3 regions of the Sphaerisporangium rubeum genome follow, and region 3 is predicted to be linked to each of the others. Evidence: predicted binding sites of a transcription regulator. Region 3 holds the regulator's gene; each other region holds the start of a gene.
What was found. The regulator HrcA, encoded in region 3, represses chaperone genes, less so after heat shock. The targets are predictions, from matches to a motif close to TTGGCACTCTCNNNNNGAGAGTGCCAA.

Region 1 (3,753 bases), 1.9 Mb from region 3:
ACGTCAAGGACGACTCGGGTAACCCCACCCACTCGTTCAAGGACCGGGTCGTGGCGATCGCCCTTGAGGCGGCGCGCACCTTCGGGTTCCACACCCTGTCCTGTTCCTCCACCGGCAACCTCGCCGGCGCGGTCACCGCCGCGGCGGCGCGGGCCGGGCTCGACGCCTGCGTGTTCATCCCGGCGGACCTGGAGGAGGCCAAGATCGTCATGGCCTCGGTGTACGGCGGCAGGCTGGTCGGCATCGAAGGCACCTACGACGACGTCAACCGCTTCTGTTCCGAGCTGATCGGCGACCCGCTCGGCGAGAAGTGGGGTTTCGTCAACGTCAACCTGCGGCCGTTCTACGGCGAGGGTTCCAAGACACTGGCCTTCGAGATAGCCGAGCAGCTCGGCTGGCGCATCCCGGACCAGATCGTCATCCCCATCGCCTCGGGGTCGCAGCTCACCAAGGTCGACAAGGGCTTCCGGGAGCTGATCAAGCTCGGTCTCGTCGAGGACAAGCCGTACAAGATCTTCGGTGCGCAGGCCGAGGGCTGCTCGCCGGTCGCGGCGGCGTTCAAGGCCGGCCACGACATCGTGCGGCCGGTCAAGCCCGACACGATCGCCAAGTCGCTCGCCATCGGCAACCCCGCCGACGGGCCGTACGTGCTCGACATCGCGCGCCGCACCGGGGGAGCGGTCGAGGACGTCACCGACGCCGAGATCGTGGACGCCATCCGGCTGCTCGCGCGCACCGAGGGCATTTTCGCCGAGACGGCAGGCGGCGTGACCGTCGGCGTGCTGCGCAAGCTCGCCGAGAACGGCGTGCTCGACCCGGACGCCGAGACCGTGGTGCTCAACACCGGCGACGGCCTGAAGACCCTGGACGCGGTCTCCGCGCACGCCAGGCCGACCGCCGTCATCCGGCCGTCTCTCAACGCATTCCGCACGGCTGTCGCGGACAACTCCTGAAAGGTCATGGGTAAATGAGCGTTTCTGTGCGGATTCCGACGATTCTCCGTACCTACACCGATGGCGCGTCGGAGGTGAACGGTGAAGGGGCGACCCTTCGTGAGGTGTTGCAGAAGCTGGACGCCGACTTCCCCGGAATCGGAGCTCGTATTCTGGACGAAACGGGCAAGATCCGTCGTTTTGTCAACGTGTATGTCGGAGAAGAGGATGTCCGTTTCGCGGACGGTCTGGACACTGTGACGCCGGACGGCGTGCAGATCTCGGTTATCCCCGCTGTGGCCGGAGGCTGACTCTCCGCGACCTCTCCCCGCCCGTGCACCTTGGGAGGTGCACGGGCGTTCGCGTGTCTTGGGCCCCCCATCAGGCTCACTATCATAAAAGAAGTCGATACGGGCCGACCTCCCTCCAGGCGTGTAGTGCAATTGTCAACCAACTAAAGTCCGGCAAAAAAGAGTCGCGTCCAGCCGACAGCGAACGTCAAGACGCATTCTGCGGATTGACTCTGTTGCGCCAACCCTCGTCACAGGTATGGTCGATAACGATCGACGCAGCCGAGAGTTCGCATGTACTCGGCTCCGAAGGTCACGGACCCCGCGGAGGAGTGGGCGAGGTCCGGAGCCCAGCAAGAGGAGTCGGAAAGTGGCGCAGGGCACCGTCAAATGGTTTAACGCGGACAAGGGCTACGGCTTCATCGCGGTAGACGGTGGTAAGGACGTTTTTGTCCACTACTCAGCGATCCTGGCCGAGGGATACCGGTCGCTCGAACAGGGCCAGCGAGTGGAGTTCGAGATCACACAGGGTCAGAAGGGCCCGCAGGCGGAGTCGGTGCGCACGGTGTGACGCCCCGGCCGGCAGCGTCCGGCCGCCGATGAGGCCCTCTGGCTGCCGCCGGCGGGCATGGGGGTTCGGCCCGCCTGACGACGCGGGCCGAACCTTCCGTCATGTCACCCTCATCCCTCGTGTCCTCCATGGACCCATGCCCAATATTCGGCATACGGCCGGGGAAATCCGCGCGCGGCCCAGGTCATAGGGGTTGCCGCTTGCACTCGGCAGGGTAGAGTGCTAAACAGTTCGTTGGCACTCTCACGTCGGGAGTGACAACCTGGATCGAGGCGATGGGGCTTGCCGATCCACGGCGACAGGTGTCGTGGTGGCGCGGGTCTACGCCGTCGCGGGCGTCGGCTCGATCCGCTGCACGCCACCCTGTATCTGGGAGGTCTAGCCGTATGGCAGCCAAGATGATCGCGTTCAATGAGGACGCCAGGCGCGGTCTTGAGCGTGGCATGAATCAGCTCGCTGACGCCGTGAAGGTGACTTTGGGTCCCAAGGGCCGCAACGTCGTGCTGGAGAAGAAGTGGGGTGCTCCCACGATCACCAACGACGGTGTGTCGATCGCCAAGGAGATCGAGCTGGAGGATCCTTGGGAGAAGATCGGCGCGGAGCTGGTCAAGGAGGTCGCCAAGAAGACCGATGACGTGGCCGGTGACGGCACCACGACGGCGACGGTGCTGGCGCAGGCGCTGGTTCGTGAGGGTCTGCGCAATGTCGCGGCGGGTGCGAACCCGATGGCGTTGAAGAAGGGCATCGAGGCGGCGGTCGAGCGGGTCAGCGAGGAGCTGTCCAAGATCGCCAAGGATGTCGAGACCAAGGAGCAGATCGCGTCGACGGCGTCGATCTCGGCCGGTGACACGCAGATCGGCGAGATGATCGCCGAGGCGATGGACAAGGTCGGCAAGGAAGGCGTCATCACCGTCGAGGAGAGCAACGCCTTCGGCCTGGAGCTCGAGCTCACCGAGGGCATGCGCTTCGACAAGGGCTACATCTCCGGCTATTTCGTCACCGACTCCGAGCGCATGGAGGCCGTCCTCGACGACCCCTACATCCTCGTCGTCAACTCCAAGATCTCCGCCAACAAGGACCTGCTGCCGCTGCTCGACAAGGTCGTGCAGTCCGGCAAGCCGCTGGTGATCATCGCCGAGGACGTCGAGGGCGAGGCCCTGGCCACCCTGGTCGTCAACAAGATCCGCGGCCTGTTCAAGTCCGTGGCCGTGAAGGCCCCGGGTTTCGGTGACCGCCGCAAGGCCATGCTGGCGGACATCGCGACCCTGACCGGTGGTCAGGTGATCAGCGAGGATGTGGGTCTGAAGCTGGAGACCGCGTCGCTCGATCTGCTGGGCCGGGCTCGTCAGGTCATCGTGACCAAGGACGAGACGACCATCGTCGACGGCGCCGGCGACCCCGAGCAGATCGCCGGCCGGGTGAACCAGATCCGCGCCGAGATCGAGAACACCGATTCCGACTACGACCGTGAGAAGCTGCAGGAGCGGCTGGCCAAGCTGGCCGGCGGCGTCGCGGTGATCAAGGCCGGTGCGGCGACCGAGGTCGAGCTCAAAGAGCGCAAGCACCGCATCGAGGACGCCGTGCGCAACGCCAAGGCCGCCGTCGAGGAGGGCATCGTCCCCGGTGGCGGTGTCGCGCTGATCCAGGCCGGCGCCAAGGCGTTCGACAAGCTGGAGCTGTTCAACGACGAGGCCACCGGCGCCGCCATCGTGCGCAAGGCCCTGGAGGAACCGCTCAAGCAGATCGCCGTCAACGCCGGCCTCGAAGGCGGCGTGGTCGTCGAGCGCGTCCGCAACCTGGAGCAGGGTGTCGGCCTCAACGCCGCCACCGGCGACTACGTCAACATGCTGGAGTCCGGCATCATCGACCCCGCCAAGGTCACCCGCTCGGCCCTGCAGAACGCCGCCTCCATCGCGGCCCTGTTCCTCACCACCGAGGCCGTCATCGCCGAGAAGCCCGA
Region 2 (3,753 bases), 4.9 Mb from region 3:
ATCTGCTTGAGCGGTTCCTCCAGGGCCTTGCGCACGATGGCGGCGCCGGTGGCCTCGTCGTTGAACAGCTCCAGCTTGTCGAACGCCTTGGCGCCGGCCTGGATCAGCGCGACACCGCCACCGGGGACGATGCCCTCCTCGACGGCGGCCTTGGCGTTGCGCACGGCGTCCTCGATGCGGTGCTTGCGCTCTTTGAGCTCGACCTCGGTCGCCGCACCGGCCTTGATCACCGCGACGCCGCCGGCCAGCTTGGCCAGCCGCTCCTGCAGCTTCTCACGGTCGTAGTCGGAATCGGTGTTCTCGATCTCGGCGCGGATCTGGTTCACCCGGCCGGCGATCTGCTCGGGGTCGCCGGCGCCGTCGACGATGGTCGTCTCGTCCTTGGTCACGATGACCTGACGAGCCCGGCCCAGCAGATCGAGCGACGCGGTCTCCAGCTTCAGACCCACATCCTCGCTGATCACCTGACCACCGGTCAGGGTCGCGATGTCCGCCAGCATGGCCTTGCGGCGGTCACCGAAACCCGGGGCCTTCACGGCGACAGAGCGGAAGACCCCCTTCATGCGGTTGACGATCAGGGTCGCGAGCGCCTCCCCTTCGACGTCCTCCGCGATGACCAGAAGCGGCCTGCCGGACTGCACGACCTTGTCGAGCAGCGGCACGACGTCCCTGTTGGCGGAGACCTTGCCGTTGACGAGCAGCACGTACGGGTCGTCGAGGACGGCCTCCATGCGCTCGGAGTCGGTGACGAAGTAGCCGGAGATGTAGCCCTTGTCGAAGCGCATGCCCTCGGTGAGCTCGAGCTCCAGGCCGAAGGCGTTGCTCTCCTCGACGGTGATGACGCCTTCCTTGCCGACCTTGTCCATCGCCTCGGCGATCATCTCGCCGATCTGCGTGTCACCGGCCGAGATCGACGCCGTCGACGCGATCTGCTCCTTGGTCTCGACATCCTTGGCGATCTTGGACAGCTCCTCGCTGACCCGCTCGACCGCCGCCTCGATCCCCTTCTTCAACGCCATCGGGTTCGCACCGGCCGCGACATTGCGCAGACCCTCACGAACCAGCGCCTGCGCCAGCACCGTCGCCGTCGTGGTGCCGTCACCGGCCACGTCATCGGTCTTCTTGGCGACCTCCTTGACCAGCTCCGCGCCGATCTTCTCCCAAGGATCCTCCAGCTCGATCTCCTTGGCGATCGACACACCGTCGTTGGTGATCGTGGGAGCACCCCACTTCTTCTCCAGCACGACGTTGCGGCCCTTGGGACCCAAAGTCACCTTCACGGCGTCAGCGAGCTGATTCATGCCACGCTCAAGACCGCGCCTGGCGTCCTCATTGAACGCGATCATCTTCGAAGCCATCGCCACTCCCTTGTCCGTCGATCAGGTGTGCTCCGGGACGGCGCCCGCGACGGACGGCACGCCGGCGGCACCGCCGGCGACCTCGCCGTCCCGGCCACACCATGTGGTTGGCACTCTCCGGGGGCGAGTGCCAGGCGTCGTCACGACTGTACCCCTAAGTTGCGCGCCACGCATATATTGCGTGGCGCGCACTATCGGATAGAGTCGGCTCATGAACGACGACGCGATGGACCTGCGCACGCGCAACCGGCGTGCGACCCGTGAGGCGATCGGCAACGCCGCGCTGCGCCTGGCCATCGAGCAGGGCCCCCACGGGCTGGCCCTCGTGCGCGTCGCCGACATCGCCGAAGCCGCGGGTGTCTCCCCCCGCACCTACAACAACTACTTCTCCAGCAGAGAGGAGGCGATCTGCGCGCTCCAGGCCGACCAGGCGCGCCGCCTCGGCGAGGCGCTGCGTGCGAGGCCGGCCACCGAGCCGTTCGACCAGGCGGTCGTCGCGGCGGTGATCGAGCTCTACACCGGCCCGGAACCCGACAGGGCCGGCCTCCGCATGATCATGCAGACCCCCGAGCTCGAAGGTGAGGCGCTGAAGGCGTTCACCATGGCCGAGCCCCCGCTCACCGAGGCCATCGCGGCCCGCACCGGCACCGACCCGGCGCGCGACCTCTTCCCCGCCGTCACCGCCGCCGCCGTCGCGGGTGCCATCCGTGTCGCGGGCCGGCACTGGCTCAGTCCGGGTACCGCGGAATCCTTCGCCGACATTCTGCGTACGGCGCTTTCTCATGTGCTTTCTCCGGAGAAACCGGATGACACAGAGCAGTAAGGGTGAGAAAAGTGCCGGATATCAGTGGAATGCGGCCCCTGGTCCGTGTTTCCCGGCATCGCCGGGTGGTCCAGAGGCCGCTTCTCCGTGCCGCCTGGTGCGGTCGTTCGACTCAGCGGTAACCGGCGGCGACGACGGCGGCCTGGACCGCGTTGTCCGTCGCGTCGGACGGGTAGCCCGCGACCATCGCGCCTTCGTAGAAGGTGCCGACGCTCAGGTTGCGGTTGTCGATGCAGCAGTCGCCACCGCTGCCGAGGATGATGGCGCCTTGCTTCCTCATGGGGCTGTAGCCGCGGGGGAGCGCGCCGTCCCACAGGGTGGTCATGCCGCCGGACTGCGCGTTGCCACCCTTGATGGCGAACCGTGAGGTGCCGTTGTTCTTGAGCATCGCGGTGACGAACTTGTTGGGGAACGTCCGCTGGTTCGGGTTCCAGGAGGAGCTGCCGCCGGGGTAGAGGCCGTACTCGAGGTCGGCCTGGACCCAGGGCCCGGACCCCGAGCACCCGCCGAACCAGCAGCTCGACCCGAAGTAGATCGCGTCCATGGCCCCCGCGCCGTCGGCCCGCCGCGTCGTCTCGCTGTTGCCGTAGTCGAAGCAGCAGCCGCTGTTGTAGTGCGTGCCGCTGGTCACCATGTACATGCCCTCGGGTGCGCTGCCGGTGGGGACACCGGTCGTGTGGCCGTCACGCCAGTAGCTGTTGCCCTGGTTGATGTAGAGGGAGTACGCCTTGCTGCCGAGCACCGTCAGCGACTCGGTGGTCGCGTTCGCGGGGCTGGCGGCGCCGCCGACCCCGCCGGATCCCTGGTAGCCGAGGTTGTTGCCGCGACCCGACTGGTCGTAGATGACGGTGACGACACACGAGGTGCCGGAGCAGAACGAGTCCTGGGACGCGGCGTTGGCCGCGCCGCCGGCGCTGAGCACGCCGATGTTCCTGGTCGTGTTGTCGGAGGATCGCCGCACCTGGTACAGGTTGCCGTTGTACGAACGGTAGAGCGCGCGTACGAGGCTGTGGGCCGCGACGCACGGTGTGCCACCCGCGGCGTAGATGTCACACGGCCGGTCGGCGGCCTGCGGTGTCTGCGACGGGGACGGGGACGGCGTCTGTGACGGCGACGGGGACGGTGACACCGAAGGTGACGGGGACGTGCTGGGGGAGCCGGTCGGCACGCCGGTGCAGTTCGTGCCGTTCAGCGCGAAGTTCGTCGGCGTGGGGTTCGCGCCGGACGTGCTGCCGTTGAAGCCGAAGGACGTGCTCGCGCCGGTGGCCAGCGACCCGTTGTAGGACACGTTGGTCGCGGTGACCTGCGCGCCGGACTGCGTGTGGGTGGCGTTCCAGATCTGGGTGATCGTCTGTCCGCCGGTGAACGACCACGTCAGCCGCCAGCCGGTGATCGCGTCACCCAGGTTGGTGACGGACACGTTCGCGCCGAACCCGCCGGGCCACTGGCTGGACACGGTGTAGTCCACGCGGCATCCGGCGGCCGCGCCGGCGGGAGCGGTCAGCGCGCCTGTGACGGCGAGTACCGCGACGAGCACCGTGGTGAGCGCGGCGGTCACCCCGGCGGCGAGCC
Region 3 (3,753 bases):
CACGGCACGATGACGTCCACCCCGGCCTCGGTCATCATCTCGACCGCCAGCTCACCCCGGTCCCCTTTGGGAAGAGCCTGCACCACCACCAGTCGCGGCACGGCCGGCGGCACGACCCGGCGCGCCAGCACGGCCACCCGCAACGCGTCCCGGCCGGCGAACCGCACCTCGCCTTCGGCCACCGCGCCGGCGCCGTCGGTCAGGTCGACCCTCTCCCCCACCCGCAGCCGCCGCACGGCGGCGGCGTGCCGGCCCTCGGGGCCGTCCAGCAGGATCTCGTCGCCGGAAAGGTCGTCCGCGAGGAAGACAGGAACACTCACCCGTGAAACCTTAGTCACCCGCCGAGGTGACCGTGGAACGCTCGCGGCCGGGGATCAGCGGCCGTTGAACGCGTCACGGAGGCGGGAGAAAAAACCCTGTTGGCCCGGGGCGAACTTGCCGGGGGGCCGTTCCTCGCCGCGCAGCTTGGAAAGCTCCTTGAGCAGTTCCTCCTGCGCGGGGTCGAGGCGGGTCGGGGTCTCCACGTTGAAGTGGATCAGCAGGTCGCCTCGGCCGCTCTCGTTGAGGTGCTGCACGCCGCGGCTGTACAGGGGGATGACCTGGCCGGACTGCGTGCCGGGCCGGACGTCGATCTCCTCGGCGCCGTCGAGCGTCTCGACGGTGAGGATGGTGCCGAGGGCCGCGGCGGTCATCGGGATCTGCACGGTGCAGTGCAGGTCGTCGCCGCGCCGCTCGAAGATCTGGTGGGGCCGCTCGACGATCTCAAGGAACAGGTCGCCGGGGGGGCCGCCACCGGGGCCGATCTCCCCCTCGCCGGCGAGCTGGATGTGGGTGCCGTCCTCGACCCCCGCGGGGATGCGGACCTTGATGGTGCGGCGCGTGCGCACCCGGCCGTCACCGGAGCACTCCTGACAGGGGTGCTGGATGACCGAGCCGAAGCCGCCGCACTGGGGGCAGGGCCGCGCCGTCATGACCTGGCCGAGGAACGAACGGGTCACCTGGGAGATCTCACCCCGGCCGTGACACATGTCACAGGTGTCGGGGTGGGTGCCTGAGGCGGCGCCTGAGCCGTGGCAGACCTCGCACAGCACGGCGGTGTCGACGACCAGCTCACGGGTGGTGCCGAACGCCGACTCCGCGAGGTCGAGCTCGACGCGGATGGTGGCGTTGCGGCCCCGCCGCGCACGCGAGCGCGGCCCGCGCGCCGCGGCGCCGCCGCCGAAGAACGCGTCCATGATGTCGCTGAAGGGGAATCCCGCGCCGAACCCGGCACCCGCACCCCCCGCGCCGCCGCCACCACCGAACGGGTCGGCGCCGAGATCGAACATCTGGCGCTTGTTGGGGTCGGACAGGACCTCGTACGCCTGGTTGATCTCCTTGAAACGCTCCTGCGTCTCAGGGTCGGGGTTCAGGTCGGGGTGCAGTTCGCGCGCGAGACGGCGGTACGCCTTCTTGATCTCGTCCTGGCCCGCGTCACGGCGGACGCCGAGAATGGCGTAGTAGTCGCGCGCCACTAGGACCCCGCCAGAATCTGGCCGACATAGCGTGCCACTGCGCGCACCGCTCCCATGGTCACCGGGTAGTCCATTCGCGTCGGGCCCAGCACTCCGAGCCGGGCCAGTTCATTGTCGCCCGAACCGTATCCGGCGGCGACGATGGAAGTGCCGTGAAGGCCGGAATAGGGGTTCTCCGACCCGATACGCACCGTGACAGGGGAGCCGCCGGCCTCCCCGAGCAGCCGCATCAGCACGACCTGTTCCTCCAGCGCCTCCAGCACGTCGCGCAGGCCGACGGTGAAGTCGGCCGTGAGGTTGGCCGTGCCGGCGAAGACGATCTTCTCCTCGTGCCGGTCGACCAGCGTTTCCAGCAGGACGGAGGTTATCGTGCCCGCCATCGGCCGGTCGTCCTCGGGGAGACGCTCGTGCATGTCGGCCACCGTCTCGGGGACCTGGCTCAGCGCGCAGCCGTCCAGGCCGGCGTTGAGCACGGCCCGCAGGTGGGCGATGCGGTCGTCCTCCACGACGTCGGGGAGGTCCACGACCCGCTGCTCGACCCGGCCGGTGTTGGTGATCAGGACCAGCATGATGCGCCGCTCCGACAGCGGCACCAGCTCGACGTGGCGCACCGTGGAGCGGATCAGCGACGGGTACTGCACCACCGCGACCTGCCGGGTGAGCTGCGCCAGCAACCGCACCGTGCGCGTGACGACGTCGTCGAGGTCGACCGCGCCGGCGAGGAACGTCTCGATGGCGCGGCGCTCGGCCGCCGACAGCGGCTTGATCTGCGACAGCCGGTCGACGAACAGCCGGTAGCCCTTGTCGGTCGGCACCCGGCCCGCGCTGGTGTGCGGCTGCGCGATGTACCCCTGCTCCTCCAGCACCGCCATGTCGTTGCGCACCGTGGCAGGCGAGACGCCGAGATTGTGCCGTTCGGCCAGCGCCTTGGACCCGACGGGTTCGTTGGTGGACACGTAGTCCTCGACGACGGCGCGCAGTACGGCCAGCTTGCGATCATCGAGCAACGTGCTCACCTCCTGCCTGCTTTGCGTGCCTGCGTGAACGCGGTCCTGGCACTCAGTGTTCCCGAGTGCCAAGTGTACGGCTCCCGCAGGCACGGTGCGATAACCCGCGGGGCACAGCACGGGTGCGGCCGCTACAAGCGGGTTGCTATCGACCGGCAAGTGACATGGTCCACACTTCTCGCATGACCGAGAACACCCCCCGGCCCGAGGACGCGACATCGCGCATCGCGCGTCCCTACCCCTTCGGCGAGCAGGCCGCCCCCGGCTCGTCCCCTCACGGTGCCCAGGGAACCCCTTCTTACGGCGCTCAGGCGAGCGGCCCCGGTGACCGTCCGCCCTTCGGCTCCCCCTCAGGCGGGCAGAACTACCCGCCGCCTCCCGGCGGCCAGGGACCGTACGGTCCCCCTCCCGGCCAGGGCCACGGCGGCCCCGGTGGCGGGTACGGTGGCGGGTACGGCAACCCCCAGCAGGGGTACGGGCCCCCGCCGGGCGGCCAGGGTTACTCCCCGCCTCCCGGCCAGGGCTACGGCGGCCCGTCCTACGGCGCGAACCCCCCCGGCTACGGCACTCCCCCGCCGGCCAAGGGTCAGGTCCGTCCGAGACTGTTGTGGGTCTTCCTGGCGTGGATCATCGCGGTGGTCTGCGTCGGCATCGGCTTCGCCGGTTTCGCCGGCGGCCTGTTCAAGACCCTCGGCGACGCGGCGCCGTCCAAGACCTTCCAGAGCGGTGGCAGCGTGGTCGCCACGGTGGACCCCGCGCAGAAGCCCGCTCTGTACGCCTCGGCGTCCGGTCCCGCCAACGTGACGTGCGTCGCGGAGAACGCCGCCGACGGCCGCAAGGCCAAGCTGACCAACCCGTCGACCTCGCAGACCATCACGGCCGACGGCCGCGTGTGGGAACTGCTGTTCAACATCGGCGTCCCCGCCGCCGGCGACTACAAGTTCACGTGCCAGGCCGAGGAAGGCCAGCAGGTCGTGTTCGGCGTCGGCCGCTCGCTCACGGCGAACACCGGCGCGCTGGCCGGCGGAGTGGCCGCGTTGTTCCTGGTGCCGCTGATCGGCTTCCTGTTCGCCTTGATCGTCACCATCGTGGTGCTGGTGCGCCGCAGCCGGTTCCGCAAGCGCCTGGCGCCGAGCGCGCCGTACGGCGGCGGGTGGCAGGCCCCGCCTGGCGCCTGAGCTTGCTAGCGTGCCCTGCTATGCGGGACTACGGACGGGATGTGCTGGCCGGCG

Region 1: the regulator HrcA is predicted to act here: its motif matches at 2,028-2,054, upstream of groL (chaperonin GroEL).
Region 2: the regulator HrcA is predicted to act here: its motif matches at 1,466-1,492, upstream of groL (chaperonin GroEL).

Annotation. Positions count from the first base shown of each region.
Region 1 is NZ_JACHIU010000001.1:7,144,153-7,147,905, reverse strand. Features, by position in the region: gene thrC (threonine synthase) at 1-953, shown strand, start outside; gene BJ992_RS30340 (MoaD/ThiS family protein) at 968-1,243, shown strand; gene BJ992_RS30335 (cold-shock protein) at 1,593-1,793, shown strand; gene groL (chaperonin GroEL) at 2,180-3,753, shown strand, end outside.
Region 2 is NZ_JACHIU010000001.1:356,534-360,286, forward strand. Features, by position in the region: gene groL (chaperonin GroEL) at 1-1,358, opposite strand, end outside; gene BJ992_RS01465 (TetR/AcrR family transcriptional regulator) at 1,570-2,181, shown strand; gene BJ992_RS01470 (arabinofuranosidase catalytic domain-containing protein) at 2,294-3,753, opposite strand, start outside.
Region 3 is NZ_JACHIU010000001.1:5,260,363-5,264,115, forward strand. Features, by position in the region: gene BJ992_RS22420 (16S rRNA (uracil(1498)-N(3))-methyltransferase) at 1-320, opposite strand, end outside; gene dnaJ (molecular chaperone DnaJ) at 375-1,514, opposite strand; gene hrcA (heat-inducible transcriptional repressor HrcA) at 1,514-2,521, opposite strand; gene BJ992_RS22435 (hypothetical protein) at 2,704-3,699, shown strand; gene BJ992_RS22440 (DUF3097 domain-containing protein) at 3,720-3,753, shown strand, end outside.